Regions from separate parts of the Streptomyces flaveolus genome, predicted to be linked through region 3. Evidence: predicted binding sites of a transcription regulator. Region 3 holds the regulator's gene; each other region holds the start of a gene.

What was found. The regulator HrcA, encoded in region 3, represses chaperone genes, less so after heat shock. The targets are predictions, from matches to a motif close to TTNGCACTCNGNNNNNCNGAGTGCNAA.
Region 1: the regulator HrcA is predicted to act here: its motif matches at 2,341-2,367, upstream of groES (co-chaperone GroES).
Region 2: the regulator HrcA is predicted to act here: its motif matches at 6,530-6,556, upstream of groL (chaperonin GroEL).

Annotation. Positions count from the first base shown of each region.
Region 1 covers NZ_JBIWKU010000003.1:675,603-685,930, forward strand. The annotation lists gene groL (chaperonin GroEL) at 142-1,767, opposite strand; gene groES (co-chaperone GroES) at 1,886-2,194, opposite strand; gene ACIRG6_RS12580 (polysaccharide deacetylase family protein) at 2,513-3,247, opposite strand; gene ACIRG6_RS12585 (polysaccharide deacetylase family protein) at 3,244-4,194, opposite strand; gene ACIRG6_RS12590 (THUMP-like domain-containing protein) at 4,285-5,544, shown strand; gene ACIRG6_RS12595 (RNA polymerase sigma factor) at 5,633-6,928, opposite strand; gene ACIRG6_RS12600 (YciI family protein) at 6,963-7,319, opposite strand; gene ACIRG6_RS12605 (LCP family protein) at 7,487-8,515, opposite strand; gene ACIRG6_RS12610 (LacI family DNA-binding transcriptional regulator) at 8,689-9,741, opposite strand; gene ACIRG6_RS12615 (beta-xylosidase/alpha-l-arabinosidase) at 9,898-10,328, shown strand, end outside.
Region 2 covers NZ_JBIWKU010000006.1:392,430-402,757, forward strand. The annotation lists gene ACIRG6_RS20820 (PTS transporter subunit EIIC) at 1-211, shown strand, start outside; gene ACIRG6_RS20825 (hypothetical protein) at 159-722, shown strand; gene ACIRG6_RS20830 (dihydrofolate reductase family protein) at 741-1,313, opposite strand; gene ACIRG6_RS20835 (hypothetical protein) at 1,409-1,774, opposite strand; gene ACIRG6_RS20840 (carboxylesterase/lipase family protein) at 1,771-3,318, opposite strand; gene ACIRG6_RS20845 (NADH:flavin oxidoreductase) at 3,418-4,548, opposite strand; gene groL (chaperonin GroEL) at 4,780-6,402, opposite strand; gene ACIRG6_RS20855 (cold-shock protein) at 6,731-6,934, opposite strand; gene ACIRG6_RS20860 (MoaD/ThiS family protein) at 7,374-7,649, opposite strand; gene thrC (threonine synthase) at 7,646-8,947, opposite strand; SAM riboswitch class I at 8,966-9,121, opposite strand; gene ACIRG6_RS20870 (glucosyl-3-phosphoglycerate synthase) at 9,264-10,208, shown strand; gene ACIRG6_RS20875 (alpha,alpha-trehalose-phosphate synthase (UDP-forming)) at 10,287-10,328, shown strand, end outside.
Region 3 covers NZ_JBIWKU010000001.1:624,704-635,031, reverse strand. The annotation lists gene hemW (radical SAM family heme chaperone HemW) at 1-679, shown strand, start outside; gene ACIRG6_RS02880 (DUF3097 domain-containing protein) at 827-1,624, opposite strand; gene ACIRG6_RS02875 (MBL fold metallo-hydrolase) at 1,659-2,384, opposite strand; gene hrcA (heat-inducible transcriptional repressor HrcA) at 2,548-3,564, shown strand; gene dnaJ (molecular chaperone DnaJ) at 3,565-4,701, shown strand; gene ACIRG6_RS02860 (nitronate monooxygenase) at 4,824-5,909, shown strand; gene ACIRG6_RS02855 (16S rRNA (uracil(1498)-N(3))-methyltransferase) at 5,906-6,655, shown strand; gene ACIRG6_RS02850 (hypothetical protein) at 6,665-7,021, opposite strand; gene ACIRG6_RS02845 (hypothetical protein) at 7,093-7,653, shown strand; gene ACIRG6_RS02840 (S41 family peptidase) at 7,741-10,328, shown strand, end outside.

The DNA.
Region 1 (10,328 bases), on a different contig from region 3:
CGGGGAACTGCGCGATCAGCCGCAACGGCGCCGCACCCGGCACAGAACCCGACGGGGCAGACGCGTGTCCGGCACCGCCGCCGACGAAACGGTGCCCAGCCCCCCGCAGGGGACTGGGCACCGTTCAGCTCAGCGCAGCGCTCAGTGGGCGTGGCCGTGGCCGTGGCCCGCGGCGGCCGGCTCTTCCTCTTCCTTCTTCTCGACGACCAGGGTCTCGGTCGTCAGGAGGAGGGAGGCGATGGAGGCGGCGTTCTCCAGGGCGGAGCGGGTGACCTTGACCGGGTCGATGACGCCGGCCTTGACCAGGTCGCCGTACTCGCCGGTCGCGGCGTTGTAGCCGTTGCCCTTCTCGAGCTCCGCCACCTTGGAGACGATGACGTAGCCCTCGAGGCCGGCGTTCTCGGCGATCCAGCGCAGCGGCTCGACGGCGGCCTTGCGGACGACCGACACACCGGTGGCCTCGTCGCCGGTCTTGCCGAGGTTGCCCTCGAGGACCTTGACGGCGTGGACCAGGGCGGAGCCACCACCGGAGACGATGCCCTCCTCGACCGCGGCGCGGGTCGCGGAGATGGCGTCCTCCAGACGGTGCTTGCGCTCCTTCAGCTCCACCTCGGTGGCGGCGCCGACCTTGATCACGCACACGCCGCCGGCCAGCTTCGCGAGGCGCTCCTGGAGCTTCTCGCGGTCCCAGTCGGAGTCCGTGTTCTCGATCTCGGCCTTGATCTGGGCGATGCGGCCCTCGACCTCGTCACGCTTGCCGGCACCGTCGACGATCGTGGTGTCGTCCTTGGTGACCGTGATGCGGCGGGCGGTGCCGAGCACGTCCAGGCCGACCTGGTCGAGCTTGAGGCCGACCTCCTCGGAGATGACGGTGGCGCCGGTGAGGACGGCCATGTCCTGGAGCATCGCCTTGCGGCGGTCGCCGAAGCCCGGGGCCTTCACCGCGACGGCGTTGAAGGTGCCGCGGATCTTGTTCACGACGAGGGTGGAGAGCGCCTCGCCCTCGAGGTCCTCGGCGATGATCAGCAGCGGCTTGGAGGCACCCGCCTGGATGACCTTCTCCAGCAGCGGCAGCAGGTCCGCGATGGAGGAGATCTTGCCCTGGTTGATGAGGATGTAGGGGTCCTCCAAAACCGCCTCCATGCGCTCCTGGTCCGTCACGAAGTACGGCGACAGGTAGCCCTTGTCGAAGGCCATGCCCTCGGTGAAGTCCAGCTCCAGACCGAAGGTGTTGGACTCCTCGACGGTGATGACACCGTCCTTGCCGACCTTGTCCATGGCCTCGGCGATGAGCTCGCCGACCTGCTGGTCCTGGGCGGACAGCGCGGCCACGGCGGCGATGTCGGACTTCTCGTCGATCGGGCGGGCGGTCGCGAGGAGGTCCTCGGAGACGGCCTTGACGGCCGCGTCGATGCCCTTCTTCAGCAGCGCCGGGGAGGCACCCGCGGCGACGTTCTTCAGACCCTCGCGGACCAGGGCCTGGGCCAGGACGGTGGCGGTGGTGGTGCCGTCACCCGCGATGTCGTTGGTCTTGGTCGCCACCTCCTTCACCAGCTGGGCGCCGAGGTTCTCGTACGGGTCCTCGATCTCGACCTCGCGGGCGATCGTGACACCGTCGTTGGTGATGGTCGGAGCGCCGAACTTCTTGTCGATGACGACGTTGCGGCCCTTGGGGCCGATCGTCACCTTCACCGTGTCGGCAAGCTTGTTGACGCCGCGCTCGAGGGCGCGACGGGCGTCCTCGTCGAACTTCAGGATCTTCGCCATGGGAGCGTGAGCCCTCTTCCGGAAATCTTGGGGTTATACGGCACTGCGCCCCCGACGCCCGGCTTTTTATGGTCGCGGGAGCCAGGGGCGCAGCTGGAAAGCAAGGTGCTTCGGTGAATTACTTCTCGACGATCGCGAGCACGTCGCGAGCCGAGAGGACGAGGTACTCCTCGCCGTTGTACTTCACCTCGGTGCCGCCGTACTTGCTGTAGAGCACGACGTCGCCGACGGTGACGTCGAGCGGAAGACGGTTGCCGTCCTCGAAGCGGCCCGGGCCCACGGCCAGGACGACGCCCTCCTGGGGCTTCTCCTTGGCGGTGTCCGGAATGACCAGGCCCGAAGCCGTGGTCTGCTCGGCGTCGAGCGGCTGGACCACAATGCGGTCCTCGAGCGGCTTGATGGCAACCTTGGAGCTGGCGGTCGTCACGATCCGACCTCCCCCTTCGGAGATCTCACGGGGTTAACTGTCTGAGGTGGCGACCAGGTCGATCCGTCGTCGCGGGTGCCGGACCTGCCCGTCGCTTTGTTGGCACTCTCCAGGGGGGAGTGCCAGACCTGAGACTATGACCGCGATTAGCACTCGGTCAAGCGGAGTGCCAATGCCTGCGGCGCGTCGGCGGAATTTCCCGGCCGAACGCCGGTCTTGTGGCGCACCCGGCGTGGGTGTGGGCGGTCCTGGGGCTGCCGCCCCCAGACCCCCGCTTCGGCCTGGACGGCCTCGTCCTCAGACGCCGGACGGGCCGGATCAGCCGACCGCGCCGGATCGGCCGGACGGGCCGGATCGGCCGAGGTAGTCCTCCAGGCGGCCCACCCGCAGGTCCCGTTCCTCGATCTGCTGGAGCAGTTCCTCCGTGCGGGCCGGGGCCGTGACCGAGACGATGTCGCCCGGGTGCAGGCGGGGATCACCGCGGGTGTAGGTCAGGGGGCCGTCGGGGGTCAGCGTGGCCCGCCACAGGACCACGGCCGTGACGCCGCAGTCGGCGGCGGCGCGCAGGGTCGTCGGGTCGTACCGGCCGTAGGGCGGGCGGAAGAGACGCGGGTGGACGCCGAAGCGGGAGTGGAGCTTGGCCTGCTGGCCGCAGATCTCGGCGCGCTGGCCCGCGTAGGGCAGGCCGCGCAGGGAGCGGTGGTCGAGGGTGTGGTTCTGCAGGCTCGCGCCGACCGAGCGCAGCCGGGCGAAGTGGCCGTAAGCCGGTCCGGCCACGGTGTCGGTCAGGAACAGGGTGACCGGGAGCCGCCGTTCGCGGATCAGGGCGGTGAGGCGGGGGTCCCGGTCGGCGCCGTCGTCGTAGGTGAGGAAGACGACCCTGTCGGTGGTGCGGACGTGGTCCAGGACCGGGGGTGCGGGGGCGGCCCGCCCGCCCGCGCGGGCCGGCTGGCCGGCCGTGGGGTGTCCGGCGGGGCCGGCGAACTGGGCGCAGCCGGTGAGCAGTACGGCGGCCAGGGCGGCCCCGGCCGTCCGGAACCGCCCCCGCCTCACAGGTAGTCCTCCAGCCGGGCCACCGCGTATCCCTCGGCGGTGACCCGGTCCAGGAAGCGGCGGGCCAGGTCCGTCATCGTGCCGCCCCACTCCTCGGGGCCCCGGAAGTGGGTGAGGACGATGTCGCCCGGGTGGAGGTCCTGGTCCCCCTCGCGGTACTCCCAGTGGTCGACGTAGACCTCCTCGTTCCAGATCGGGGCGTACTTGATGCCGCAGGACTTCGCGGCGCGCAGGGTGTCCCGGTTGTAGTTGCCGAAGGGCGGGCGGAAGAGGGCGGGGCGCTTGCCGTAGCGCTTCTCGATCACCTCCTGCATGCCGCAGATCTCGTGCTCCTGCTGCGCGTAGGAGAGCCCCGGGAGGTACGGGTGGCTCAGGGTGTGGCTGTTGATGGTGACGCCGCGGGCCTGCATCTTCTCGAAGTAGCCGTAGTCGTCCTTGATCTCGTCGTCGGTGAGGAAGACCGTGTACGGGATCTTCAGCTCGCTCATCATGCGCAGGAACGCCGGGTCCTTCTCGGTGCCGTCGTCGATGGTGAGGAAGAGGATCCTCTCCTCGGTGGGGACGGTGGTGAAGACCGGCGGGAGGTCCTCCTGCCCGTGCACCTCGAAGCCCTCGCGCGCCGTGATCTCCGGTTTCCTCACCGGGGGCGGCGGGGCCGTCAGCGGGACCTCCTTCAGGTTCCAGCGCTTGGCGGCGGCGACCCGGGCGGCCTGTGCCGCGCGCAGCTCGGGCGCGAGGCCGTCGCGCGCGGGAGCCGGGGGCGCCTCGACGGGCTGCTGGCCGGGGGCGCCCCGCACCTCGGGGGTGTGCTGCGCGCAGGCGGAGGCGAGGGCGGCGGCGAGGAGCACGGCGAGGCCGCCGCGCACCCGGGCACCCGAAGGCGTCCTGGAGGCCGCCCGGACCACTCCGCGTGCCCGGCTTTTGTCATTTTGTACTACTACTCGCATGGTGCCGGATCCTCGCAGCCCCGGGCCCTTCGCCCGCGCCCGACACCGCGCCGGAGGCGCACCATCCACCGACTGGCCCACAATGGGCCGGTGAACGACCTCGATGCCCTCCTCTCCCTGCTCACCCCCGAAGGCCGCGCCCTGCTCGACGAGGTCCGCGACACCGACCCCGCGCGGGAGTTGGCCGTCGCCACCCGGCTGCGCCGCGACCACCCGGCCGACCTGGTGTCGGCGGCGCTCGGTCAGGCGCGGCTGCGGCAGCGGGCGGTGGCGAAGTTCGGGGCCGAGGACGCCGGGCAGATGTTCTTCACCCCGAACGGCGTCGAGCAGTCGACCCGGGCGAGCGTGGCGGCGTACCGGGCAGGACGCTTCAAGGAGCTGGGCATCACCTCCGTCGCCGACCTGTGCTGCGGGATCGGCGGCGACGCGATCGCGCTGGCCCGCGCGGGCATCCGGGTCCTGGCCGTCGACCGCGACCCGGCGACGGCCGGGGCGGCCCGCGCCAACGCCGAGGCGCTGGGGCTGGGCGAACTGATCGAGGTCCGCGAGGCGGACGTCACCGAGGTGGACACGGCCGGGTACGACGCCGTGTTCGCCGACCCGGCGCGGCGCGGCGGGCGATCGGGAGGAGCCGCGCGAAGCACGTCGGTGAGGGGTGGTGGCCGGGCGACGGGCGGGCGGATCTTCGACCCCGAGGCGTACTCGCCGCCGCTGTCCTGGGCCGTGGAGGCCGCCCGTGGGGCGTCCCGCGCCGCCGCGCTGAAGGTGGCGCCCGGCATTCCGCACGAGGCGGTGCCGGACGACGCCGAGGCCGAGTGGATCTCGGACGGCGGGGACGTGAAGGAGGCGGTGCTGTGGTTCGGCACCGCGCCGGGGGCGGTCCGGGCGACGCTGCTGCCGGGGCCCCGCACCCTGCTCGGCACCGGCCTGCCCGACCCGGAGGTCCGCACGCCCGGCCGGTACCTGTACGAGCCCGACGGCGCCGTCATCCGGGCCCATCTGGTCGCCGAGGTCGCCGAACAGGTCGGCGGCGGGCTGCTCGACGCGACCATCGCCTACGTCACCGCGGACGAGCTGGTGCCGACGCCGTACGCCACGGCGTACGAGATCACCGACCGGATGCCGTTCAACGTCAAGAAGCTGAAGGCGCTGCTGCGGGAGCGTCGGGTCGGCACGCTGACGGTGAAGAAGCGCGGCTCGGCGGTCGAGCCGGAAGAGCTGCGGCGCAAGGTCAAACCCCAGGGGCCGAACGCCGCCACGGTGTTCCTGACCCGGGTCGCGGGGGCGCCGACGATGCTGATCGGGCATCCGGTGCGTACGGCCTCCGGCGGAGCAGGCCGCGCGACGTGAACGGCACCTGATCAGCGCGGGTCCGCCGGAGCGGGGACGCCCCCGTGCCGGGCCCGCGCCTGCGGCGGGTCCGCCGGGCCACCGCGTCTCAGCCGCACTCCCCCGCACGGCGCGTCAGCAGTTCGCGTTCGCGTTCGTTGCGGGCCAGGGACGCGGCCCGTTCGAACTCCGCCCGGGCCTCGGCCGTACGGCCCAGACGCAGCAGGAGGTCGCCGCGGACGCTGGGCAGCAGGTGGTAGCCGCGCAGCGCGGGCTCGGCGGCGAGGGCGTCCACGAGGGCGAGCGCCGGGGCCGGGCCCTCGGCCATCGACACGGCGACCGCGCGGTTGAGTTCGACGACCGGGGACGGGGCGCGGGCCGCGAGCAGGCCGTACAGCGTGGCGATGCGCGCCCAGTCGGTCTCCTCGTAGGTGTACGCGTGGGCGTGGCACGCGGCGATGGCGGCCTGGAGGGCGTACGGGCCCGGGGCGCCGGCGGCGTGGGCGTTCGCCCGGTCGAGGGCGGTGATGCCGCGGGCGATGAGCATGCGGTTCCAGCGGCGGCGGTTCTGGTCCTTCAGCAGGACGGGCGCGCCGTCGGGGCCGGTGCGGGCGGCGGTGCGGGACGCCTGGAACTCGAGCAGGGCGGTCAGCCCGTGGACCTCGGGTTCCTTCGGCATCAGGGCGGACAGCACACGGGCCAGGCGCAGCGCGTCCTCGCACAGGCCGGGCCGCAGCCAGTCGTCGCCGGCGGTGGCCGCGTAGCCCTCGTTGAAGATCAGGTAGATGACCTCCAGGACCGAGCCGAGCCGGGCCGCCCGCTCCGGCCCGTACGGCACCTCGAAGGCGACGTTGCGTGCCGCCAGCGTCCGTTTGGCCCGCACGATGCGCTGCGCGACCGTCGGTTCCGGTGCCAGGACGGCGCGGGCGATCTCGGCGGTGGTCAGGCCGCCGAGCAGGCGCAGGGTCAGCGCGATGCGGGCCTCGGCGGACAGCACCGGGTGGCAGGCCGTGAAGACGAGCCGCAGCAGGTCGTCGTCGATGCCGTCCGGGTCGGCGGGCTCCTCGGGCGGCGCGGCGACGGGCAGGTCCCGGCCGATCTCCGCCAGCTTGCGGGCATAGGTCTCCCGGCGCCGGACCAGGTCGACGGCGCGGCGCCGGGCGGTGGTCGTCAGCCAGGCGCCCGGGTTGTCGGGCACCCCGTCGCGGGGCCACTGCTCCAGGGCCGCGACCAGTGCGTCCTGCGCGATCTCCTCGGCTATGCCGACGTCCCGGACGACGCGGGCGACGCCGGCGATCACGCGGGGGGACTCCAGCCGGAAGACCGTCTCGATCGCCTCCGCGGTCCGGGCGGAGGCGGCGGTGTCGCGCGGGGCGGCGGTGGGCTGTGGCTTCACAGCCCACATGCAACACCCTCGCGCACCCGGGACAAAGCGGAAGTCAGCCCTCCATGATCTCGCGCACCTCGCAGGTCACCGTCCAGTGCTCCTCGTGGACCTTCAGGAAGCGCTTGGTCCACTCGATCGCCTCGGCCATGTCCTTGGCCTGGATCAGCGCGTAGCCGCCGACGACCTCCTTGGACTCGGTGAAGGGGCCGTCGGTGACGGACAGCTGTCCGGCCTCGTAGTGGACCCGGGTGCCCTGGGCGGTGGGGGTCAGCCCGGCGGTGTCCAGCAGGACGCCGGCCTTCGTCATCTCCTCCATCAGCTCCCCCATGCGACGCATCAGCTCGGGGCTGGGGCCTTCGGCGGGGGCGTTGTTCTCGTCGATGCGGACGAGCGACAGGTAACGGGGCATGGTGACTCCTCGGGTCGGTGACCGGGACCGGGTCGCTCCCGGCCTCTCACCCGTACGTCGAACGGGAGGGCCGTGGATCGACAGGGGCCCCGACTTTTCCCGAGGATTTTTTCCGGCCCGCCACCGGGTCCGCATCCCCGCGCACATATGCGCAGGTCAGGCGGTGTTCAGCGCAGGGATTCCCACAGCTTCCGGGCGTCCGGTTCCCGGGCCACCACCCGGTTGGTGTCCCACGGGGCCGGTACGACCGGCATCGTCACCGTCCGTACGGCGTCCGCCGACAGGCCCCCGATGCTGCGGCCGAGGTTCGTCAGCTCGCCCAGCGAGTCCAGGCCGGTGTCGGTGGTGAGGCTGCCGGTGACCGCGTCGGCGACCCGGTACAGCCGGGCGGGGTCGGTGAGCAGGCCGGCGTCGGAGATCTGCTCCAGCAGCGCCTTGACCAGCTTCTGCTGGAGCTCTATGCGGGCGAGGTCGCTGCCGCCGGCCAGTCCGTACCGGGTGCGGGCCAGTCCGAGGGCCTGGGTGCCGTCGAGGTGGTGGGTGCCGGCGTCCAGGTGGAGGTGGCTCTTGTCGTCGTCGATGTCCACGTCCGTGGTGACGGTGACGCCGCCGAGCGCGTCGACCAGCTCGGCGAAGCCGGAGAAGTCGATCTCGATGTAGTGGTCCATGCGGACGCCGGTGAGCGACTCGACGGTCTTGACCGCGCAGACCGGCCCGCCCAGGGCGTACGCGGTGTTGAACATCGCGCCCTCGGCCTCCCGGGTCGTGCCGCCGGACGGCAGCGGGCAGGAGGGGCGGGTGACGAGCGTGTCGCGCGGGATGCTGACGACGGTGGCGGAGGTCCGGCCGGCGTCGAGGTGGACGACCATCGCCGTGTCGGAGCGGGCGCCCTCGCTGTCGCCGCCGCCCAGCTCCTGGTTCTCCTCGCCGCCGCGCGAGTCCGAGCCGAGGACCAGGAGGTTCAGGGCTCCGGTGGGCGGCGCGGGCTCGGAGGCGGAGGCGGAGGGGGCCGTGAGGGGCCGGGCGGGGCGGTCGTCGCCGAGCGCGCCGTCGATGTCGACGCTCCTGATGTTGCCGCTCAGATGCCAGTACGCCCAGCCCGCCGCGGCGATGCCCAGCAGCAGGGCGCCCGCCAGGGCGAGGCCGGCGGTCCTCAGCATCGCCGAACGTCCGTTCCGCCCCGCCCGCGCAGCCATGCGTCAGCCCCCGCCCGTCCCGCTCGCGTCCCCGCCCGGATGCCCCACCGGGAGGAACATAAGTCCGAATTATTGGGAACGGGTAGCCGCGGACGGCATTCTGCGGAAATTCTCAGACTTCTCGCCACGCGGGCGGCGGACGGAACCGAAAGCTTTCCCGAAAGTTTCGAGGACTAGGCGGACGGAGGCGCTGCCGTGCTGCTGCGGACCTCCAGGCTGGTGGCCAGCTCGACCCGGGTGGCCGCGGCCGAGCCGTCGTCGCGGCCGAGGTCCAGCACCAGGCGCGCGGCGGCCTCGGCCATCTCCGTGAGCGGCTGCCGTACGGTCGTCAGCGGCGGCCCCACCCAGCGCGCCACCGGCAGGTCGTCGAACCCGACCACGCTCAGGTCGTGCGGGATGCGCAGCCCCAGTTCGCGCGCGGCCTCGTAGAGCCCGAGCGCCTGGAGGTCGTTGCCGGCGAAGACCGCGGTCGGCCGGTCGGGGCGGCGCAGCAGCTCCAGGCCCTGCCGGTAGCCGGCCTCGTGATGGAAGTCGCCGGTCACGATCAGACCGGCGTCGACCGGCAGCCCGGCCGTCTCCAGGGCGGCCCGGTAGCCGTCGACGCGGGCGCGGCTGCACATCATCCGGGTGGGGCCGCTGATCGCGCCGATACGGGTGTGCCCCAGGTCGATCAGGTGGCGGGTGGCGGCGAGTCCGCCCTGCCAGTTGGTGGCACCGATGGACGGCACGTCGGCGCCCGGGTCGCCGGCCGGGTCCATCACCACGAACGGGATGGAGCGGCTGGTCAGCAGGGCCCGCTGGGACTCGTCGAGGCCGGACAGCACGAGGACGACGCCGTGCGGGCGGCGGGCGGCGACCTGGTCGGCCCACGTCCTGCCGGGTGTGAGGCGGCCCGCGCTCTCGGAGAGCACGACGCTGAGCCCCGCGTCCCGCGCCACGTTCTCCACCCCCCGGATGACCTCCATCGCCCAGGCGCTCTCCAGCTCGTGGAAGACCAGGTCGATCAGGGGTGAGCGGGTCGCCTCGGCCCGCCTGCGCCGGTAGCCGTGGGCCCGCAGCAGCTCCTCCACACGCGCCCGGGTGGCGGGGGCGACGTCGGCGCGGCCGTTGAGGACCTTCGAAACAGTCGGTGCCGACACACCGGCCTCGCGGGCGATCTCGGCGAGGGTCGCGGTCTGCGCGGACCGCCTTTGCGACCGGGTTTCAGCGGGCTGCGGGGATGTCATGGCGGCGATCGTATCCCCGCTGACCCCCTTGACGAAGACTTCGGGTGGCCATAGGTTTCCGGAACATTCGATTGATACGTCGAAACATTCGCGGTCTTCGTCCGCGAAGAAGCGTTCGTGAGAGGGCAGCCGTCCCGTCCACCCGACAGGAGTTCCATGACCACCGCGCCCTGGCGTGACCCCGCCCTGCCCGCCGCCGCCCGCGTCGACGACCTCCTGGCCCGGATGACCCTGGAGGAGAAGACCGCACAGCTGTACGGCGTGTGGGTGGGCGCCGCCACGGACGGCGACGGCGTCGCCCCGCTCCAGAACCAGATGACCGCCGACTACGACTGGGACGAGCTGATCACCCACGGCCTCGGCCAGCTCACCCGCCCCTTCGGCACCGCCCCCGTCGACCCGGCCCTGGGCGCGCAGGCCCTCGCCCGCGCCCAGCACCGCATCCGCGAGGCCGGCCGCTTCGGCATCCCGGCGCTCGCCCACGAGGAGTGCCTGGCCGGCTTCACCGCCTGGCGGGCCACCGCCTACCCGGTGCCGCTGGCCTGGGGCGCCACCTTCGACCCGGACCTGGTCGAGGAGATGGCCCG
Region 2 (10,328 bases), on a different contig from region 3:
TTCCGGAGGGTGGGCGGCGACGGCGGGCGTGTACGGCGGCGGGCTGCTCACCGGGTACGTGGTCGGGTTCGCGGCGACGTACTTCTTCGGCCTCGGCGACAGCCTGCGCGCGGCGGAGGCGGGCGGGACCGTCGGTGCCGTGTGCGACCCTGAGGAGCATGAACCACGCCCAGCTGACCGCCCTGGGCCGCGCCCTGCGTCTCCTCGGTGAGCACGGCGAGGCCCTGACCGCCGACACGCCCGACGCCAAGGTGCACGAGATCCGCGCCGACCTGAAGCGCGCGCTGGACCGGCTGGAGGAGAGCGTCACCACGACGGCCCCCAGCACCCGCTGCCCCGAGCATCCGAACGGACCGGTCGACGAGGCGGCCCCCGACCTGTGCCTCCTGTGCGAGACCCGCCGCCGCGCGGCCCGCCGCGCCGAGTACGGCGGCGGCCCCCTCCCGGCCCGGCCCGCCGAGCCGGCCCCGTCCCGCTACGGGATGCGCGGCGACCGGCCGCAGCCCCAGCAGCGCTGGCTGCCGGAGCTGTGGACCGGCCAGGCGTGGCAGCTGTGCGGCACCCCGCGCCGGGACCGCCGCGAGGCCGAGCTGTACATCGCCGCCCAGTTGCGCGCCCCGCGCGCGGCGATGGCGTACCGGCTGGTGCACGAGTTCACGGACTACGAGGTGCTGCGGGTGTGGGGGACGCCGGTGCGGGTGGACATCGAGCCGATGGGCTGAGGCGGCACCGCCGCGGCGTCAGCGGACGACGTCGAAGACGTTCTTCTGGATGCCGTTGGCGTACGCCTCGTGCTCGACGAGCCTCAGCTTCTGGGTGTCCTTGTCCGTGTCGCTGAACAGCCGCTTGCCCGCTCCGAGGAGCAGCGGGAAGACCAGCAGGTGGTAGCGGTCGATGAGGCCGGCGTCCGAGAGTGCCCGGTTGAGGGTGGCGCTGCCGTGCAGGATGATCGGGCCGCCCTCCGTCTCCTTCAGCGCGGCGACCTCGTCGAGCGAGCGCAGGATCGCGGTCTCGCCCCAGCCGGACACCAGGTCGCCGTCGGTGAGGGTGGTGGAGACGACGTACTTCGGCATCACCTTGTAGTCGGCGAAGTCCTCCATGTCCGGCCAGACCGCGCTGAACGCCTCGTAGCTGACCCGGCCGAGCAGCATCGCGCCGGCCTCCTTCTGCTCCCGTCCCTTGATCTCGTACGCCTCGGGGAGGAACTCCAGGTCCTTGAAGGTCCAGCCCGCGTTCCGGTAACCGGGCTCGCCGCCGGGCGCCTCCACGACTCCGTCGAGCGAGACGAAGGCGGTGCTGATCAGGGTGCGCATCTGGGGTCTCCTGGGTTGGCTCGTGGTTCCGGTGGCTCATGATCCCGCTGTAACGCGGTGCCTTCTCCCTCTTCGACCCCGGCGCTCGCGAAAACTCATCGGTCGCCGCCCCGGCCGGCGGCCGAGCGGGTCACCCCGAGGCCCGAGACGACGACGATGAGGCCCGCCAGACCGTGGGCGGCCCAGAGACCACCGGTCAGGCGGTCGTCCGCCGCCCGCTCCTCCTGGGCCTTCCTCTGCTGGTCGTACGTCCGGGTGCCGGCCGAGCGGCCGTCCGTGAAGTCGTAGAGGTCGCACGTCTCCCCCGGCTTCATGGGGCCGGACCGCTCGGCGTCGCCGTACTCCACGATGATGCCGTCGCAGCGCGGGGTGCCGTCCGCGGTCGCCGCCCGGCACAGGAAGTACGCGCCGACGGCCACGGGCACCAGGAACAGGCCCAGCAGCGCGCCGCGGACCCTCACACCCCCGCGCCCAGCAGGGGCAGCGCGGCGAACTCGTGGCCCTCCCACAGCCGCCGCGAGGTCTCCTCCGGGTACGGCACGACGGCCGGCTCGGCGTCCAGGACCTGCACCAGGCGCCGACCGGTGTCGTACGCGGGCCAGCCGGGGTCGCCGGTGCGGGCGAACGCCGTCCAGGAGGCACGGAAGCGGGCGGAGAGGGCCAGCGCCTCCGGGGACGGTTCCGCACCGGCGAACAGCAGCACGCCCATGTCGGCGTCGAAGGTGCCGAACAGCAGCGGGAGGTCCAGCGCGTGGCAGGCGCCGAGGGCCCCGCCGTTGCCCGGGGCCGGCCAGGTCAGCTCGTAGACGTACGACCGGCCGCCGCCCGCGAGGTGGGCCTCGGCCAGGCGCAGCGACGGCATGGCGAACAGCCAGTCGGTCTGGACGCGTTCGTACAGCTCGCCGGGGGACGCGTCGGGGAAGGCGGCGCGGTAGCTCCGCTCGCCGTCGGGGCCGGGGGCGAACATCCGCAGGGCCGAGGCGGCGCGCTCGTCGGTGATCCGGTCCGAGGTCCCGGCCATGGAGCTGAACAGGCGGAACTCGTCGCGGTTGTGCCCGACGATCAGGTCGATGTCCCGGGAGGCCCCGGACGCCAGCGCCTGCCACGGCGTGACCGGCAGGACCTCGCCGTCCACGACCGGCGAGTAGGGGGTGACCGTGGGCGCGGCCCGGCCCCAGCGGTCCACGTGCTGGAGCATCTTGGCGGCCAGCGTCTGTCCGGCCGCGACCAGCCGGTCCGGCGCCACCGCCGACAGGTCGGCGACGGTCGGCCGCAGGCCCGCCTCGGCGGCGAGCGCGCCGGCGACGTCCCGGGCGAGCGCGTCGGAGAAGAAGGTGCCCGGCACGCTCTGGGCGATGGCCCGGCGGAACAGCCCGGCCGCGCGCGGCATGGCCAGCAGCGCGGCGAGGGAACCGGCGCCCGCCGACTCGCCGAAGACGGTGACCTGGTCCGGGTCGCCGCCGAACGCGGCGATGTTGTCCCGCACCCACTCCAGCGCGGCGACCTGGTCGAGCAGGCCCCGGTTGGCGGGCGCCCCCTCGATGTGGGCGAAGCCCTCCATGCCGACGCGGTAGTTGAAGGTGACGACGACGAGGTCGCCGTCCTCGGCCAGGCGGCGGGCATCGTAGCCGGGGCTGCCGGCGTGGCCGAGCTTGTAGGCGCCGCCGTAGATCCACACCATCACGGGACGGTGGGCGGCCGGGTCCGGCTCGGGCGTCCAGACGTTGACCGTCAGCCAGTCGTCGCCCTCCGGCGCGCCCGGTGCGCCCGGTGCGCCGGCCTGTCCCACGAGTCCCAGGTCCTGCGGGGGCGGCGGCCCGAACGCGAACGCGTCGCGTATGCCGTCCCAGGGCCGGGCCGGGCGCGGTGCGGCGAACCGGGCATCCCCCACCGGCGGCTCGGCGAACGGGATGCCGCGGAAGACGGTGAGAGCGTCCTCCCGCCGTCCCCGCACCGCACCGGTGGCGGTGCGCACCACGGACTCCTGGGCCTCGGGGTTCGTCATCGATCACTCCCTGACTGGTCGCCGCCGGCCGTACGTGCGGCAGTAGTTGGTGATCCCACGGACCCTATGCCGCGGTGCGCGACGGGAGCGGCCCGGGGTTCAGCTCAGGGACTTCAGCGCCGCCGCGTCGAACGGCGTCAGCTCGTCGAAGCGGCCGTCCAGGACCTTCCGGGCCCACTGCGGGTCCTGGAGCAGGGCGCGGCCGACGGCGACGAGGTCGAACTCGTCGCGCTCCATGCGGTCCAGGAGGTCGTCGAGGCTGCCGAGCCCGGCGCCCTCGCCCTGGAACGCCTTGCCGAACTCGCCGTCGAGGCCGACGGAGCCGACGGTGATGGCGGTCTTGCCGGTGAGCTTCTTGGTCCAGCCGGCGAGGTTGAGGTCGGAGTCGTCGAACTCGGGACGCCAGTAGCGGCGGGTGGAGGCGTGGAAGGCGTCGACGCCGGCCGAGGCGAGCGGGGCGAGGATCGCCTCCAGCTCCTCGGGGGTCTCGGCGAGGCGGGCGTCGTAGGCGTCCTGCTTCCACTGGGAGTAGCGGAAGATCACGGGGAACTCGGCCGAGACCGTCTCCCGCACGGCGGCCACGATCTCCGCGGCGAACCTGGTGCGGGCCACGGGGTCGCCGCCGTAGGCGTCGGTGCGGCGGTTGGTGCCGGCCCACAGGAACTGGTCGAGGAGGTAGCCGTGGGCGCCGTGGATCTCCACGCCGTCGAAGCCGATGCGCTCGGCGGCGGCGGCGGCCTCGGCGAAGGCGCCGATGACGTCGTCCAGGTCGCGCTGGGTCATGACCTTGCCGGTGACCTCGTCCTCGCCGATGCGCAGGCCCGAGGGGCCGACGGCGGGGGCGTCGGGGAACGGCTGGTCGCCCTGCTTGCGCACCATGCCGATGTGCCACAGCTGCGGCACGATCGTGCCGCCCGCCGCGTGCACGGCGTCGGCGACCTTCGCCCATCCGGCGAGCTGCTCGTCACCGTGGAAGCGCGGCACGCGGTCGCTCTGCCCGGCGGAGTCGTGCCCGACGTACGTCCCCTCGGTGACGATCAGGCCGACACCGGCGGCGGCGCGGCGCGCGTAGTACGAGACGACGTCCTCGCCGGGGATGCCGCCCGGGGAGAACATGCGGGTCATCGGCGCCATCGCGATGCGGTTCGGCACGGTCAGGCCGTTGATGACGGCCGGGCGGGCGAGGATCTGCGCGGCGCGCGAGGCGGCTTCGGAGGCGGTGACGGTCACGGGGGAACTCCTCAGGAGGTACCGGTCAGTATGTGCATGCGCATGGATGCCTGCACCCGTGCAACCGGCATGCCCGCCACCGTCATTCCGGCCGTCCGCCATCCGTGACCCGGCTCACACCCGCCCGCGGCCCCCGCGGGCCGCGACGCGCCCGAGGGCGGCACCCCCGGCCTTGGCCAGGAGTGCCGCCCTCGGTACGTGAAGGACGGTCGATCAACCGGAACCGGTCGATCAGAAGTCCATGTCACCGCCCGGCATGCCGCCCGGAGCGGCCGCGGCGGCCTTCTCCGGCTTGTCGGCGATGACGGCCTCGGTGGTGAGGAACAGCGCGGCGATGGAGGCGGCGTTCTGCAGCGCGGAACGGGTCACCTTCGCCGGGTCGATGATGCCCTCGGCGATCATGTCGACGTACTCGCCGGTCGCGGCGTTCAGGCCGTGGCCGACGGTCAGGTTGCGGACCTTCTCCACGACGACACCGCCCTCGAGACCACCGTTGACGGCGATCTGCTTCAGCGGGGCCTCCAGGGCGAGCTTCACGGCGTTGGCGCCGGTCGCCTCGTCACCCGTCAGCTCCAGCTTCTCGAAGACCTGGGAGGCCTGGAGCAGGGCCACGCCACCACCGGCGACGATGCCCTCCTCGACGGCCGCCTTCGCGTTGCGGACGGCGTCCTCGATGCGGTGCTTGCGCTCCTTGAGCTCGACCTCGGTGGCGGCACCGGCCTTGATGACGGCCACGCCGCCGGCCAGCTTCGCCAGGCGCTCCTGGAGCTTCTCGCGGTCGTAATCCGAGTCGCTGTTCTCGATCTCGGCGCGGATCTGGTTGACCCGGCCCTGGACCTGCTCGGCGGAGCCGGCGCCGTCCACGATCGTGGTCTCGTCCTTGGTGATGACGACCTTGCGCGCCTTGCCCAGCAGGTCGAGCGAGGCGTTCTCCAGCTTGAGACCGACCTCCTCGGAGATGACCTCGCCGCCCGTGAGGATGGCGATGTCGCCGAGCATGGCCTTGCGGCGGTCGCCGAAGCCCGGGGCCTTGACGGCGACGGACTTGAAGGTGCCGCGGATCTTGTTGACGACCAGGGTCGACAGGGCCTCGCCCTCGACGTCCTCGGCGATGATCAGCAGCGGCTTGCCCGACTGCATGACCTTCTCCAGGAGCGGCAGCAGGTCCTTGACGTTGCCGATCTTGGAGTTGGCGATGAGGATGTACGGGTCGTCGAGCGACGCCTCCATACGCTCCATGTCGGTGGCGAAGTACGCCGAGATGTAGCCCTTGTCGAAGCGCATACCCTCGGTGAGCTCCAGCTCCAGACCGAAGGTCTGGGACTCCTCGACGGTGATGACGCCTTCCTTGCCGACCTTGTCCATGGCCTCGGCGATGAGCTCGCCGATCTGGGTGTCGGCGGCGGAGATGGAGGCCGTGGAGGCGATCTGCTCCTTGGTCTCGACGTCCTTGGCCTGCTCGAGCAGGGCGGCGGAGACGGCCTCGACGGCCTTCTCGATACCGCGCTTCAGCGCCATCGGGTTGGCACCGGCGGCCACGTTGCGCAGACCCTCGCGCACCAGGGCCTGGGCGAGAACGGTCGCGGTGGTCGTACCGTCACCGGCGACGTCGTCCGTCTTCTTGGCGACTTCCTTGACCAGCTCGGCGCCGATCTTCTCGTACGGGTCCTCGAGCTCGATCTCCTTGGCGATGGAGACACCGTCGTTGGTGATCGTGGGCGCGCCCCACTTCTTCTCGAGGACGACGTTGCGGCCCTTGGGGCCGAGCGTCACCTTGACGGCGTCCGCGAGCTGGTTCATGCCGCGCTCGAGGCCGCGCCGCGCCTCCTCGTCGAACGCGATGATCTTGGCCATGTGAAGTGGTCCCTCCAGGACTGGGGGTGATTCCTTCGGACCGCGCCCGCGCCCGCGACGGACGGCTCGCCGGCCTCGTGGGTTCCTTCCCCACCCGGCCTGCGGGCCTCACCGACCCGGTCCTTCGTTGTCACTCTCACCTTCAGAGTGCTAACGCCAATGATTAGCACTCGCCCCTGTCGAGTGCAAGCGCCTCTCGGGGATCGAGCCGGTCGCTCAGCCGCCCGCGAACACCGGCGGGCCCCGGTCCCGGGCAGGCCGAAGGGCCCGTACCCCAGGGGGTACGGGCCCTTCGGAGAAGACCGTTGGCTTGCGCCGGCCGCACGTCTCAGGCGCTGAGGCGAACCATGTCGGCCTGCGGGCCCTTCTGACCCTGCGAGATCTCGAACTCGACCCGCTGGCCTTCTTCGAGGGTGCGGTAGCCGTCCATCTGAATCGCGCTGTAGTGGACGAAAACATCCGCACCACCGTCGACCGCGATGAAGCCGTACCCCTTCTCCGCGTTGAACCACTTGACGGTGCCCTGAGCCATGCCTAACTCCCCTATTACTGGCCCTTGCACAGATCCGCACTTCGCGGATCCGGGTCAGACCTCACCCCCCAATGGGTGGGGGCGTGCGCCGGAACGCGTCGACCGCGGCTGAATGTATCTGTCCAACTGCCGTCTGCAACAGGTCAATCGGACGAGAAATCTGGACGTAGCCGGTCCGGAATGTGGCGAGAATTCGCCTGAATTCGGGTCAAGTCGGGCTACACAAAGCGAACAAAAGCCGCGAAATACGCCCACACTTTGGCTACATCTTGTCGGGCCTGCGGCGGGAATTCCGGAGCACCGTCTCGGTGATCGGGAGCGCGTTCCCCAACTCTACCGCGCTCAATCACATGGAATTGCCCCCTCCGCTTCTCTGACGGAGGGGGCAATTCCATGAACTCTGCGTAACACGGTCACCGGAGGCGACCGGGCGGGCGGATCAGCCGCCGGCGACCGCCGGGATGATGGACACGCCGGCACCGTCCGGCGTCGCCGTCTCCAGGCCCTGCTCGAAGCGGACGTCGTCGTCGTTGACGTAGACGTTGACGAAGCGGCGCAGCTTGCCCTGGTCGTCCAGGACGCGGGCGGCGATGCCGGTGTGGTTCTTCTCCAGGTCCGTGATGACCTCGGAGAGGGTCGCGCCCTCGGCGGCGACCTCGGCCTTCCCGCCGGTGTAGGTGCGCAGGATGGTGGGGATGCGAACGGTCACGCTCATGCGAGGCCAGCCTCTCGGAAGGAGTCCAGGTTGGGGCGGATCGTCGCGGTCAGGCCGGTGCCGGCCACCGCGTCGAGGGTCTTGAGGCCGTCGCCCGTGTTGAGGACGACCGTCGTGAGGGACGGGTCCAGGACGCCGTTCTCGATCAGCTTCTTCGTGACGCCGACCGTCACACCGCCGGCGGTCTCGGCGAAGATGCCCTCCGTGCGGGCGAGCAGCTTGATCGCGTCGACGACCTGCTCGTCGTTCACGTCCTCCACCGCGCCGCCGGTGCGGCGGGCGATGTCGAGGACGTAGGGGCCGTCGGCCGGGTTGCCGATCGCGAGGGACTTGGCGATGGTGTTCGGCTTCTGGGGGCGGACGACGTCGTGCCCGGCCTTGTAGGCGGTGGACACCGGCGAGCAGCCCTCGGCCTGCGCGCCGAAGATCTTGTAGGGCTTGTCCTCGACCAGCCCGAGCTTGATCAGCTCCTGCAGACCCTTGTCGATCTTCGTGAGCTGGGAGCCGGACGCGATCGGGACGACGAGCTGGTCGGGCAGCTGCCAGCCGAGCTGTTCGCAGATCTCGTACGCGAGGGTCTTGGAGCCCTCGGCGTAGTACGGCCGCAGGTTGACGTTGACGAAGCCCCAGCCCTCGCCGGCCGGGTCGCCGATCAGCTCGGAGCAGAAGCGGTTCACGTCGTCGTAATTGCCCTCGATGCCGACGAGTTCACCGCCGTAGACGGCGGCCATGACGACCTTGCCCTGCTCCAGGTCGTGCGGGATGAACACGCAGGAGCGGAAGCCGGCCCGGGCGGCGGCGGCGCCGACGGCGCCGGCGAGATTGCCGGTGGAGGAGCAGGACAGGGTGGTGAAGCCGAACGCGCGGGCGGCCTCCAGCGCCTGGGCGACGACGCGGTCCTTGAAGGAGTGCGTCGGGTTGCCGGAGTCGTCCTTGACGTACAGACCGCCGGTGACGCCGAGCTCGCGGGCCAGGTTCTCGGCCTTGACCAGCTTGGTCCAGCCCGGGTTGATGTTCGGCTTGGTCGCGACGTCGGCCGGGACGGGCAGCAGGGGCGCGTAGCGCCAGATGTTCGCGGGGCCCGCTTCGATCCGCTTGCGCAGTTCCTCGGTGTCGTAGGCCGAGAAGTCGTAGGCGATCTCCAGCGGGCCGAAACACTCCTCGCAGGCGAAGACCGGGCCGAGGGGCACACGGTGACCGCATTCGCGGCAGGAGAGCGCCGCGGCGGGGCCCAGGTCCACGGGGGAGGCGGGGGAAGCGGTGGTGTCGGTGCTGCTTGCGACAGTCTGCACAGCCATGTGAGGCGAGGCCCTTTCTCCTCATCTTCCTCACGACGCATCTCGCCGTGAGACGGATTTGGCACCTTCCCTAGCCGGGAGCCTCGCGCTGCGATCGACAGTGATCTGCGAGAACCGACTGGAGGGTTGCCGGGGCTTCATCGGGCCGTATCCCTCTGCCCCTCTGGATGAGCGGTATGTGGTTGTTTTGCACTGGTTCACACGGCGACCCCGGCATGCGCCGGTCATCCGCGTTGTTCAAGACTGTAACCGAAGGCCAGGACGGTTGAGATAGTCGTCCGTACCGCGAGATGGATCACAAAGGAGCCCACCGACCGTGCTGGAAGAAGTCGAGCGCTGGCTTGGCACACGCTCCTGGTCCGTGGCAGACCGCACGCTTCCCCAGATCATGGCCGCCAAGCGCGCCACGGGCCAGTCGGTCAGCGTGGTGCTGCCCGCGCTCGACGAGGAGGCGACCGTCGGCGACATCGTCGCGGTGATCCGCCGGGAGCTGATGCGGCGGGTGCCGCTCGTCGACGAGCTCGTGGTCGTCGACTCCGGGTCGACCGACCGCACGGCGGCGGTGGCCGCGGCGGCGGGGGCGCGTGTCGTCCCTCGCGACGAGATACTCCCCCGCATCCCGGCCGTGCCCGGCAAGGGCGAGGTGCTCTGGCGCTCGCTGCTGGTCACCGGCGGGGACATCGTCTGCTTCGTCGACGCCGACCTGCGCGAGTTCTCCGCCGACTTCGTCTCCGGCATCGTGGGCCCGCTGCTCACCGACCCGGAGGTCCACCTCGTCAAGGCCATGTACGACCGCCCGCTCGACGCCGCCCCGGGCGAGGGCGGCCGGGTCACCGAGCTGATGGCCCGCCCGCTGCTCAACCTGCACTGGCCGCGGCTGGCGGGCTTCGTCCAGCCGCTCGGCGGCGAGTACGCGGCCCGCCGCTCGCTCCTCGAACAGCTCCCCTTCCCCGTCGGCTACGGGGTGGAGCTGGGCATGCTCGTCGACTCGCTGCACCTGGTGGGCCTGGACGCGCTCGCCCAGGTGGACGTCGGCGTCCGCCGGCACCGTCACCAGGACGGCCGGGCGCTGGGCCGCATGTCCGCAGCGATCTACCGCACCGCCCAGCTCCGGCTGGCCCGCGGCCATCTGCTCCGGCCGGCCCTCACCCAGTTCGAGCGGGGCGCCGGCGGCTTCGAGCCGCGCACCTACGCCGTCGACACCGAGGAACGGCCCCCGATGACGGAGATCGCGGAGTACGCGTCCCGCCGGGTGGCCTGAGCGTCACGTGACCGAATCGCTGCCGAGGTGACGCGCGGGCACGTTTGAGGATTTGGGGGCCGGGCTAGGTTGAGGCGTATGGCTTCAAGCTTCGGTGCTGCTCAGGTGCTGGTCGCCTCC
Region 3 (10,328 bases):
CGCGGCCGGCTTCGAGCACGTCAACCTCGACCTGATCTACGGCACGCCGGGGGAGTCCGACGACGACTGGCGGGCCTCGCTGGACGCGGCGCTCGGCGCCGGACCCGACCACGTCTCCGCGTACGCGCTGATCGTGGAGGAGGGCACGCAGCTCGCCCGGCGCATCCGGCGCGGCGAGGTCCCGATGACCGACGACGACGTGCACGCCGACCGGTACCTGATCGCCGAGGAGACGCTGTCCGCGGCGGGCTTCGACTGGTACGAGGTGTCGAACTGGGCCACCTCCGACGCGGGGCGGTGCCTGCACAACGAGCTGTACTGGCGGGGGGCCGACTGGTGGGGGGCCGGTCCGGGGGCGCACTCGCACGTGGGCGGGGTGCGGTGGTGGAACGTGAAGCATCCGGGGGCGTACGCGGGGGCGCTGGCGGCGGGGAAGTCGCCGGGAGCGGGGCGGGAGGTGCTGACGGACGAGGACCGGCGGGTGGAGCGTGTTCTGCTGGAGTTGCGGCTCCGGGAGGGGGTGCCGTTGTCGCTCCTTCGTGAGGAGGGTCTCGCCGCGTCTCGCCGGGCCCTGTCGGACGGGTTGCTCCAGGAGGGGCCGTACGGGGAGGGGCGGGCCGTGCTCACGCTGCGCGGGCGGTTGCTGGCGGATGCGGTCGTGCGGGACCTGGTGGACTGACCAGGCCTTTTTCTCGCCGCCGCCGCCCCTTCCCGTTCCCGGCCTCCGGGGGCTGCGCCCCCCAGCCCCCCCGCTTCGGCCTGGGCGGCCTCGTTCTCCAACGCCGGACGGGCTGAGATCAGCCCCTCCGGCATTCGAGGACGAGGCTCACGTCGTCACGAAGTCGATCAGTTCCTCCACCCGGCCCAGCAGCTCCGGCTGCAGGTCCTTGTACGACCGCACCCGGCCCAGGATGTGCTGCCAGGCGGCGCCCGTGTTCTCCGGCCAGCCGAGCGCCCGGCACACCCCTGTCTTCCAGTCCTGGCCGCGCGGCACCCGCGGCCAGCCGGCGATCCCCACGGACGACGGCTTCACCGCCTCCCAGATGTCGATGTACGGGTGACCCACGACCAGCGCGTGCTCGCTCGTCACCGCCTCCGCGATCCGCCACTCCTTCGACCCCGGCACCAGGTGGTCCACCAGGACACCCAGCCGCGCGTCCGCGCCCGGCGCGAAGTCGGCGACGATGGAGGGCAGGTCGTCGACGCCCTCCAGGTACTCCACGACCACGCCCTCGATGCGCAGGTCGTCGCCCCACACCTTCTCGACCAGCTCGGCGTCGTGCCGCCCCTCGACGTAGATGCGCCCGGCGCGGGCCACGCGCGCGCGTGCGCCCGGGACGGCCACGGAGCCGGATGCCGTGCGGGTGGGACGCGCCGGTCCCGCGGCGGGCTTCACCAGGGTCACCACCCGCCCCTCCAGCAGGAAACCGCGCGGCTCCATCGGGAACACCCGGTGCTTGCCGAAGCGGTCCTCCAGCGTCACCGTGCCCGCCTCGCAGCGGATCACCGCGCCGCAGAAGCCGGTGCCGGGCTCCTCGACCACCAGACCGGGGTCGGCCGGTACCTCGGGCACCGGCTGCGGCTTCTTCCACGGCGGGGTCAGATCGGCGGAGTACTGGCGCATTCTGCCGACGATACGAGGAATACGCCGGCCGTGATCAGCGCGACACGCCGAAGCGGGCGGCCAGCGCGTCCCGTTGGGCCCGGACGAACGCCGCGTCCACCACCGCGCCGTGGCCGGGAACGTACAGCGCGTCCTCGCCTCCCAGGTCGAGCAGCCGGTCGAGGGCGGCCGGCCAGTGGGACGGCACGGCGTCGGGGCCGGCCTGCGGCTCGCCCGACTCCTCGACCAGGTCCCCGCAGAACACGGTCTCCGGGTCGCCCGGCACCAGTACCGCGAGGTCGTGGCCGGTGTGCCCCGGGCCCACGTTGGCCAGCAGCACCTGCCGGCCGCCGCCCAGGTCGAGCGTCCACTCGCCGCACACCTCGTGGCGCACCGCGACGAGGGCGTCCACGGCCTCCTCCGCGAGCCGGACGTCCAGGCCGTGGGCCACCGCGTCCGCCCGCAGCGCCTCCCGGCCGCTCGCCAGCAGCGCGGCCGTGCCCACCGCCCCGAACACCTCCGCGCCCGCGAACGCCGGGGCGCCGAGGACGTGGTCGAAGTGCGGGTGGGTCAGCGCGAGATGCGTCACACGGTGCCCGGCCAGTTCCTGCGCCGCCACGCGCAACCGCGCCCCTTCACCGAGGCTCGACCCGGCGTCGACCAACAGCGCCGTGTCCGCGCCGACGACCAGCCCCGCCGTGCAGTCCCACACCGGCAGGCGGCACCGCCCCACCCCGGCCGCCAGCCGCTCCCATCCCAGGTCTTCCCAAGTCACCGTCACACCGGCGACGCTAGCGCCGGGACGGCTCCCGGGCACGACGGTGGCGCCCCGGCCTTGCCGGGGGCGTACCCGGCGGCCGTACACTGGGCCGGGGAAGTCTGGCACTCGCACACGCAGAGTGCCAGGGAGAACACCGGGCGGACGGCTTCTGGAGGTGTGCGCGATGCTCAGTGAACGCAGGCTGAAGGTGCTGCGCGCGATCGTCCAGGACTACGTCGGCACCGAGGAGCCCGTCGGCTCCAAGGCCCTCACCGAGCGGCACAACCTCGGCGTCTCCCCGGCCACCGTGCGCAACGACATGGCGGCCCTGGAGGACGAGGGCTTCATCGCCCAGCCGCACACCAGCGCCGGGCGGATCCCGACCGACAAGGGCTACCGGCTCTTCGTCGACAAGCTGGCCGGCGTCAAGCCGATGACCGCGCCCGAGCGGCGTGCCATCCAGAACTTCCTGGAGGGCGCCGTCGACCTCGACGACGTGGTGGCCCGCACGGTGCGGCTGCTCGCGCAGCTGACCCGGCAGGTCGCCGTCGTGCAGTACCCCTCGCTGACCCGCTCGACCGTGCGGCACGTGGAGTTGCTCTCCCTGGCGCCCGCGCGCCTGATGCTCGTGCTGATCACGGACACCGGGCGGGTCGAGCAGCGCATGGTCGACTGCCCGGCGCCCTTCGGCGAGGCGTCCCTCGCGGATCTGCGCGCGCGGCTCAACAGCCGGGTCGCGGGGCGCCGGTTCTCGGACGTCCCGAGCCTGGTCGAGGATCTGCCGGAGGCCTTCGAGGCCGAGGACCGCGGTACGGTCTCCACCGTGCTCTCCACTCTGCTGGAGACACTGGTCGAGGAGAACGAGGAGCGGCTGATGATCGGCGGCACCGCCAATCTCACCCGCTTCGGGCACGACTTCCCCCTCATGATCCGGCCCGTCCTGGAGGCCCTCGAGGAGCAGGTCGTGCTCCTCAAGCTGCTCGGCGAGGCGAAGGATCCGGGCGTGACCGTCCGTATCGGTCATGAGAACGCCCACGAAGGACTCAACTCCACGTCCGTCGTGTCGGTGGGCTACGGTTCGGGCGGCGAGGCGGTTGCCAAGCTCGGCGTGGTCGGACCGACCCGCATGGACTACCCGGGAACGATGGGAGCGGTACGCGCAGTGGCACGGTACGTCGGACAGATCCTGGCGGAGTCGTAGGTGGCCACGGACTACTACGCCGTACTCGGCGTACGCCGCGACGCGTCCCAGGACGAGATCAAGAAGGCGTTCCGGAGGCTCGCCCGCGAGCTGCACCCGGACGTCAACCCCGATCCGAAGACCCAGGAGCGGTTCAAGGAGATCAACGCCGCCTACGAGGTGCTGTCGGACCCGCAGAAGAAGCAGGTCTACGACCTCGGCGGCGACCCGCTCTCGCAGGCCGCCGGCGGCGGCGCGGGCGGCTTCGGCGCGGGTGGCTTCGGGAACTTCTCGGACATCATGGACGCGTTCTTCGGTACGGCGTCGCAGCGCGGTCCGCGCTCGCGCACGCGCCGGGGCCAGGACGCGATGATCCGTATCGAGGTCGAGCTGGACGAGGCCGCGTTCGGTACGACCAAGGACATCCAGGTCGACACGGCGGTCGTCTGCAACACCTGCAACGGCGAGGGCGCGGCCCCCGGCACCACGGCCCAGACGTGTGACATGTGCCGCGGCCGCGGTGAGGTGTCGCAGGTCACCCGGTCCTTCCTGGGCCAGGTCATGACCTCCCGGCCCTGCCCCCAGTGCCAGGGCTTCGGCACCGTCGTCCCGACCCCGTGCCCCGAGTGCGCGGGCGACGGCCGGGTCCGCTCCCGGCGCACCCTGACCGTGAAGATCCCGGCCGGTGTGGACAACGGCACGCGGATCCAGCTCGCGGGCGAGGGCGAGGTCGGCCCCGGCGGCGGCCCCGCCGGCGACCTGTACGTCGAGATCCACGAGCTGCCGCACTCGACCTTCCAGCGCCGCGGCGACGACCTGCACTGCACGGTCACCATCCCGATGACGGCGGCGGCCCTCGGCACGAAGGTGCCGCTGGAGACCCTCGACGGCATGGAGGAGGTCGACATCCGCCCGGGCACCCAGTCCGGCCAGTCGATCCCGCTGCACGGGCGCGGCGTCACCCATCTGCGCGGCGGCGGCCGGGGCGACCTCATCGTCCACGTCGAGGTCACCACCCCGACCAAGCTCGACCCCGAGCAGGAACGCGTCCTGCGCGAGCTGGCCAAGCTGCGCGGCGAGGAACGGCCCCAGGGCCAGTTCCAGCCGGGTCAGCAGGGTCTGTTCTCGCGGCTGAAGGACGCGTTCAACGGGCGTTGACCGACGCGTTCGACGGGCGCTGACATGGGCCGTCGGCAGGGCCTCGGGGTGCTGGTGCTCCTGGCGTATGCCGACGGAAGCCCGGATTCGGACTTGTGCGGGGGACGTGGCAACATTCGCTCATGTCCTCCGCACTGACCGATCTCTTCCCCTACCCGATCGTGCAGGCGCCCATGGCGGGCGGCGTCTCCGTGCCGCAGCTCGCCGCCGCGGTCTGCGAGGCGGGAGGGCTGGGATTCCTGGCCGCCGGGTACAAGACCGCGGACGGGATGTACCAGGAGATCAAGCAGGTGCGGGGGCTGACCGCCCGCCCGTTCGGCGTCAACCTCTTCATGCCGCAGCCGGAGACGGCCGACCCCTCGGCCGTCGGCGTCTACGCCCATCAGCTGGCCGGCGAGGCAGCCTGGTACGAGACCGAGCTCGGCGACCCCGACTGCGGCCGGGACGACGGCTACGACACCAAGCTCGCGGTGCTGCTGGACAACCCGGTGCCCGTGGTGTCGTTCCACTTCGGCGTGCCGAGCCGCGAGGTCGTCGACTCGCTCCACCGCGTCGGCACGTTCACCCTCGTCACGGCGACCACCGCCGACGAGGCCCGGGCCGTCGAGCAGGCCGGCGCCGACGCGGTGATCGCGCAGGGCGTCGAGGCCGGCGGACACCAGGGCACCCACCGCGACCACCTGGAGACCGGCGGCGCCGGGATCGGGCTGCTGTCGCTGGTCGCCCAGATCCGGGAGACGGTGAGCCTGCCCGTCGTCGCCGCCGGCGGCATCATGCGCGGCGCCCAGATCGCCGCGGTGCTCGCGGCCGGCGCGAGCGCGGCCCAGCTGGGCACCGCGTTCCTCGCCACCCCCGAGTCCGGCGCGCACGCCCTGCACAAGCAGGCGCTGACCAACCCGCTGTTCGTCCGCACCGAACTGACCCGCGCCTTCTCCGGCCGCCCCGCCCGCGGCCTGGTCAACCGCTTCCTGCGCGAGCACGGCCCGTACGCCCCCGCCGCCTACCCGGAGGTGCACCACCTCACCGCGCCGCTGCGCAAGGCCGCGGCGAAGGCGGGCGACGCGCAGGGCATGGCGCTGTGGGCGGGACAGGGCCACCGGCTGGCCCGGGAGCTGCCCGCGGGGCAGTTGGTGGAGGTGCTCGCCGCCGAACTCGCGTCCGCGGGGACAGCGTTGTCGCAGTACGTGACGGGAGGTACGGGCCGATGACGGCTCCGGTGTTCGTGGTCGACTCGCTCCGGTCCGGGGACCTGACCGGCGGTGAGTACGTCCTCGACGGCCCCGAGGGACGGCACGCCGTCTCCGTGAAGCGGCTGCGGGCCGGCGAGGACGTCGTCCTCACCGACGGACGCGGACGCTGGGCCGAGGGCGTGGTGAAGGCGGCCGAGGGCAAGGACCGCCTGGTCGTGGCCGGTCTGGAGAGCGTCCACGAGGAGCCGTCGGAACAGCCCCGCGTCACCGTCGTCCAGGCGCTCCCCAAGGGCGACCGCGGTGAGCTGGCCGTCGAGACGATGACCGAGGTCGGTGTCGACGCGATCGTGCCGTGGGCGGCGTCCCGCTGCATCACCCAGTGGAAGGGCGACCGCGGTCTGAAGGCGCTCGGCAAGTGGCGGGCGACGGCCCGGGAGGCCGGCAAGCAGTCCCGCCGGGTCCGCTTCCCCGACGTCGCGGACGCGGCGAGCAGCAAGCAGGTTGCGTCACTTCTGGCCGACGCGGCCTTCGCCGCCGTGCTCCACGAGAGCGGCGAGGAGCCGCTGGCCTCCGTCGAACTCCCCGCAGCCGGCGACATCGTGCTGGTCGTCGGTCCCGAAGGGGGCGTGTCCCCCGAGGAGTTGGCGCTCTTCGCGCAGGCGGGCGCCAAGCCCTACCGCCTGGGCCGCAGCGTGCTGCGCACCTCCACCGCGGGTACCGCGGCGACCGCCGTCCTCCTGGCGCGCACCGGCCGCTGGTCCTGACGGCGCCGGTCAGCCGTCCGCCGTGCGGGCGGCGGCGACCGCCGCGAACAGGTCCCAGCCGTCCAGCTCCGCGGACCGGCCGAGCAGGCCGCGCCGGGCCGCCTCGTCGGCGAAGGCCCGTACGACACCGGGCTCGTGCAGGTTGAGCGACTCGTCCCCCACGGCCACGCAGCCCGAGGGCAGGAACCCGTCGGGGACGAACCGGCCCTCGCCGCCACGGAACAGCAGGCGGGTCCGCGTCCCGTCCCGGGACAGGGTGAGCACCTCCTGGCAGGGCTCCGTGACGCTGTGCCGGTGACGCACCGACCACACGTAGGTCGTGGTCCCGTCCACGACGAGCTTTCTGAGCCGGCGTCCGCTGCGCATCCGCCCACGGTAGTGAGGAGTGGCCGTATGCGCCCTACCGCGAGCCCCGCACCGGTGGCAGGCTGCCCTCCATGGGGGCATTGAGACGGATTTGGCGCATCCCGAGCATCGTGAGCGTCCCGAGCACGCGGGGCGGCCGGCGGGTGGTGCCGGTGGCCGTCGGCGCGGTGGTCGCCGTCGGCGGACTCGTCGCCTGCGACCCGGGCGGACTCAGCTCCGCGTCGGTGGCGTACACGACCGACCAGACGGTGACCCGCGAACTCGACCGGCGGGACGCCGGGGTGCGGTGGCTCACCTGCACCGCCTCCTTCGAGGGCGACGGCGCCACCGCGTCGGCGGGCGAGGACACCGTCGCCTCGGTCGACTGCGAGGGCAAGACGGACGACGGGCAGGACATCACCGTCCACGGCAAGGTCACCCGAGTCGTCAACGGCGCCTGCGTGCGCGGCGATCTGACGGCCGAGGTGGGCGGCAAGGAGTGGTTCCACGTCAAGGGACTGGGGAACTGCGACGCCAGGACCTCCCCGCCCGCGAACCGGCCCACCCACGACCGGCCGGGCCCCACGGTCACCGTCACCCGGACCATCTGGTGCCCGGACGATCCGCACTGCCGGCCCGTGGAGGGCAAGTAGCCCGCCCAGCGCTGCCACCGCTTCCCGTGCGCGGGGGCGGGAAGTGATCCGAACCCCTGTCGATCGACCCCCGCCCCTGCATAGGCTGTGCGGGTGACTCAGCCCGCAGCGCCTGCCTACCTCCGCTTTCCGCACCCGCACGGCGAGTTGGTCGCCTTCACCGCCGAGGACGACGTGTGGCTCGCCCCGCTCGACGGCGGCCGGGCCTGGCGGGTCAGCGCCGACAACATGCCGGTGAACCACCCGCGCATCTCGCCCGACGGCACCACCGTCGCCTGGACGTCCACCCGCGACGGCGCCCCCGAGGTGCACATCGCCCCCGTCGACGGCGGCCCGGCGAAACGCCTCACGCACTGGGGCAGCCTGCGGACCCAGGTGCGCGGCTGGACCCCGGAAGGACAGGTCCTCGCCCTCAGCACCTACGGCCAGGCGAGCCTGCGCCGCAGCTGGGCCCGTGCCGTCCCGCTCGACGGCGGACCCGCCGCCACCCTGCCGTACGGGCCCGTCGGCGACGTCGCGTACGGCCCGCACACCGTGCTGCTGTCCGCGCCGATGGGCCGCGAGGCCGCCTGGTGGAAGCGCTACCGGGGCGGCACGGCGGGCAAGCTGTGGATCGACGCCGAGGACGACGGCGAGTTCGTACGCCTGCACAGCGACCTCGACGGCAACATCGAGTACCCGTTCTGGGTCGGCGAGCGGCTCGCCTTCCTCTCCGACCACGAGGGCACCGGCGCCCTCTACTCCTCCCTCGCCGACGGCTCCGACCTGCGCCGGCACACCCCACTCGACAGCTTCTACGCCCGGCACGCCGCCACCGACGGCAGCCGCGTCGTCTACTCGTCCGCCGGTGAACTGTGGACGCTGGACGACCTGGACGGCGCCGAGCCGCGCCGGCTCGACATCCGGCTCGGCGGTTCGCGCGTCGACCTCCAGGCCTACCCGGTCAACGCCGCCCGCTGGTTCGGCTCCGGGTCCCCCGACCACACCGCCCGCGGCAGCGCCGTCGCCGTGCGCGGCGGCGTCCACTGGGTCACCCACCGCTCCGGTCCGGCCCGCGCACTGGCGGCGACGCCCGGCGTCCGCACCCGGCTGCCGCGCACCTTCCGCGCCGACGGCGAGGAGTGGGTGGTGTGGGTGACGGACGCCGAGGGCGACGACGCCCTGGAGTTCGCGCCGGCCACCGGCCTCGCGCCCGGCGCCACCCCGCGCCGCCTCGCCGCCGGACAGCTCGGCCGGGTCCTGGGCCTGGCCATGGCACCCGACGGCAGCCGGGCCGCCGTCGCCTCGCACGACGGGCGCGTCCTGCTCGTCGAGCGCGAGACCGGCGAGGTCCGCGAGGTCGACCGCAGCGACAACGGCGACGCCTCCGGCCTGGTCTTCTCCCCCGACTCCGCCTGGCTCGCCTGGTCCCACCCCGGCCCCGACCCGCTGCGCCAGCTCAAACTCGCCAACACCACCGACCTGTCGGTGAGCGAGGCGACCCCGCTGCGCTTCCGGGACTACTCGCCCGCCTTCACCCTGGACGGCAAGCACCTCGCCTTCCTCTCCACCCGCTCCTTCGACCCGGTCTACGACGAGCACGTCTTCGACATGGCCTTCGTCGAGGGCGCCCGCCCGTACCTGATCACGCTGGCCGCGACCACCCCGTCGCCCTTCGGCCCGCAGCGCCACGGCCGCCCCTTCGAGACCCCGGACCGCGAGGAGACCCCCGACAGCGAGGGCACCCCGACCACCCGGATCGACATCGAGGGCCTCGCCGACCGCATCGTGCCCTTCCCGGTGGAGGCCGCCCGCTACTCCCGGCTGCGCGCCGCCAAGGACGGCGTCCTGTGGCTGCGCCATCCGGTCATCGGCGTCCTCGGCGCCTCCCGGGCCAACCCGGACGACCCCGACCCGCACACCGAGCTGGAGCGCTACGACCTCGCCCAGCAGCGCGTCGAGCACCTCTCGGGCGACGCCGACCACTTCGAGGTCAGCGGCGACGGCAAGCGGGTGCTGCTGTGGACCGACGGACGGCTCAAGGTCGTCCCCAGCGACCGGCGGGCCTCCGGCGACGAGGACAGCGACACCAACATCACCGTCGACCTGGGCCGGGTCCGGCAGACCGTCGAACCGGCCGCCGAGTGGCGCCAGATGTTCGACGAGACCGGCCGCATCATGCGGGACAACTTCTGGCGGCCCGACATGAACGGCGTCGACTGGGACGGCGTCCTCGACCGCTACCGCCCCGTCCTGGACCGCCTCGCCACCCACGACGACCTGGTCGACCTCCTGTGGGAGGTGCACGGCGAGCTCGGCACCTCGCACGCCTACGTCACCCCGCGCGGCGGCCACGGCGGCGGCGCCCGGCAGGGCCTGCTCGGCGCCGACCTCTCCCGCCACGAGGACGGCACCTGGCGCATCGACCGCGTCCTGCCCTCGGAGACCTCCGACCCCCAGGCCCGCTCCCCGCTCGCCGCGCCCGGCGTCGCGGTGCGCGCCGGTGACGCGATCGTGGCGGTCGCCGGGCAGCCCGTCGACCCGGTCACCGGACCCGGCCCGCTGCTCGTCGGCACGGCCGGCAAGCCGGTCGAGCTGACCGTCTCCCCGGCCGGCGGCGGCGAGCTGCGGCACGCCGTCGTCGTCCCCCTCGCCGACGAGGAGCCCCTGCGCTACCACGCCTGGGTCGCCGACCG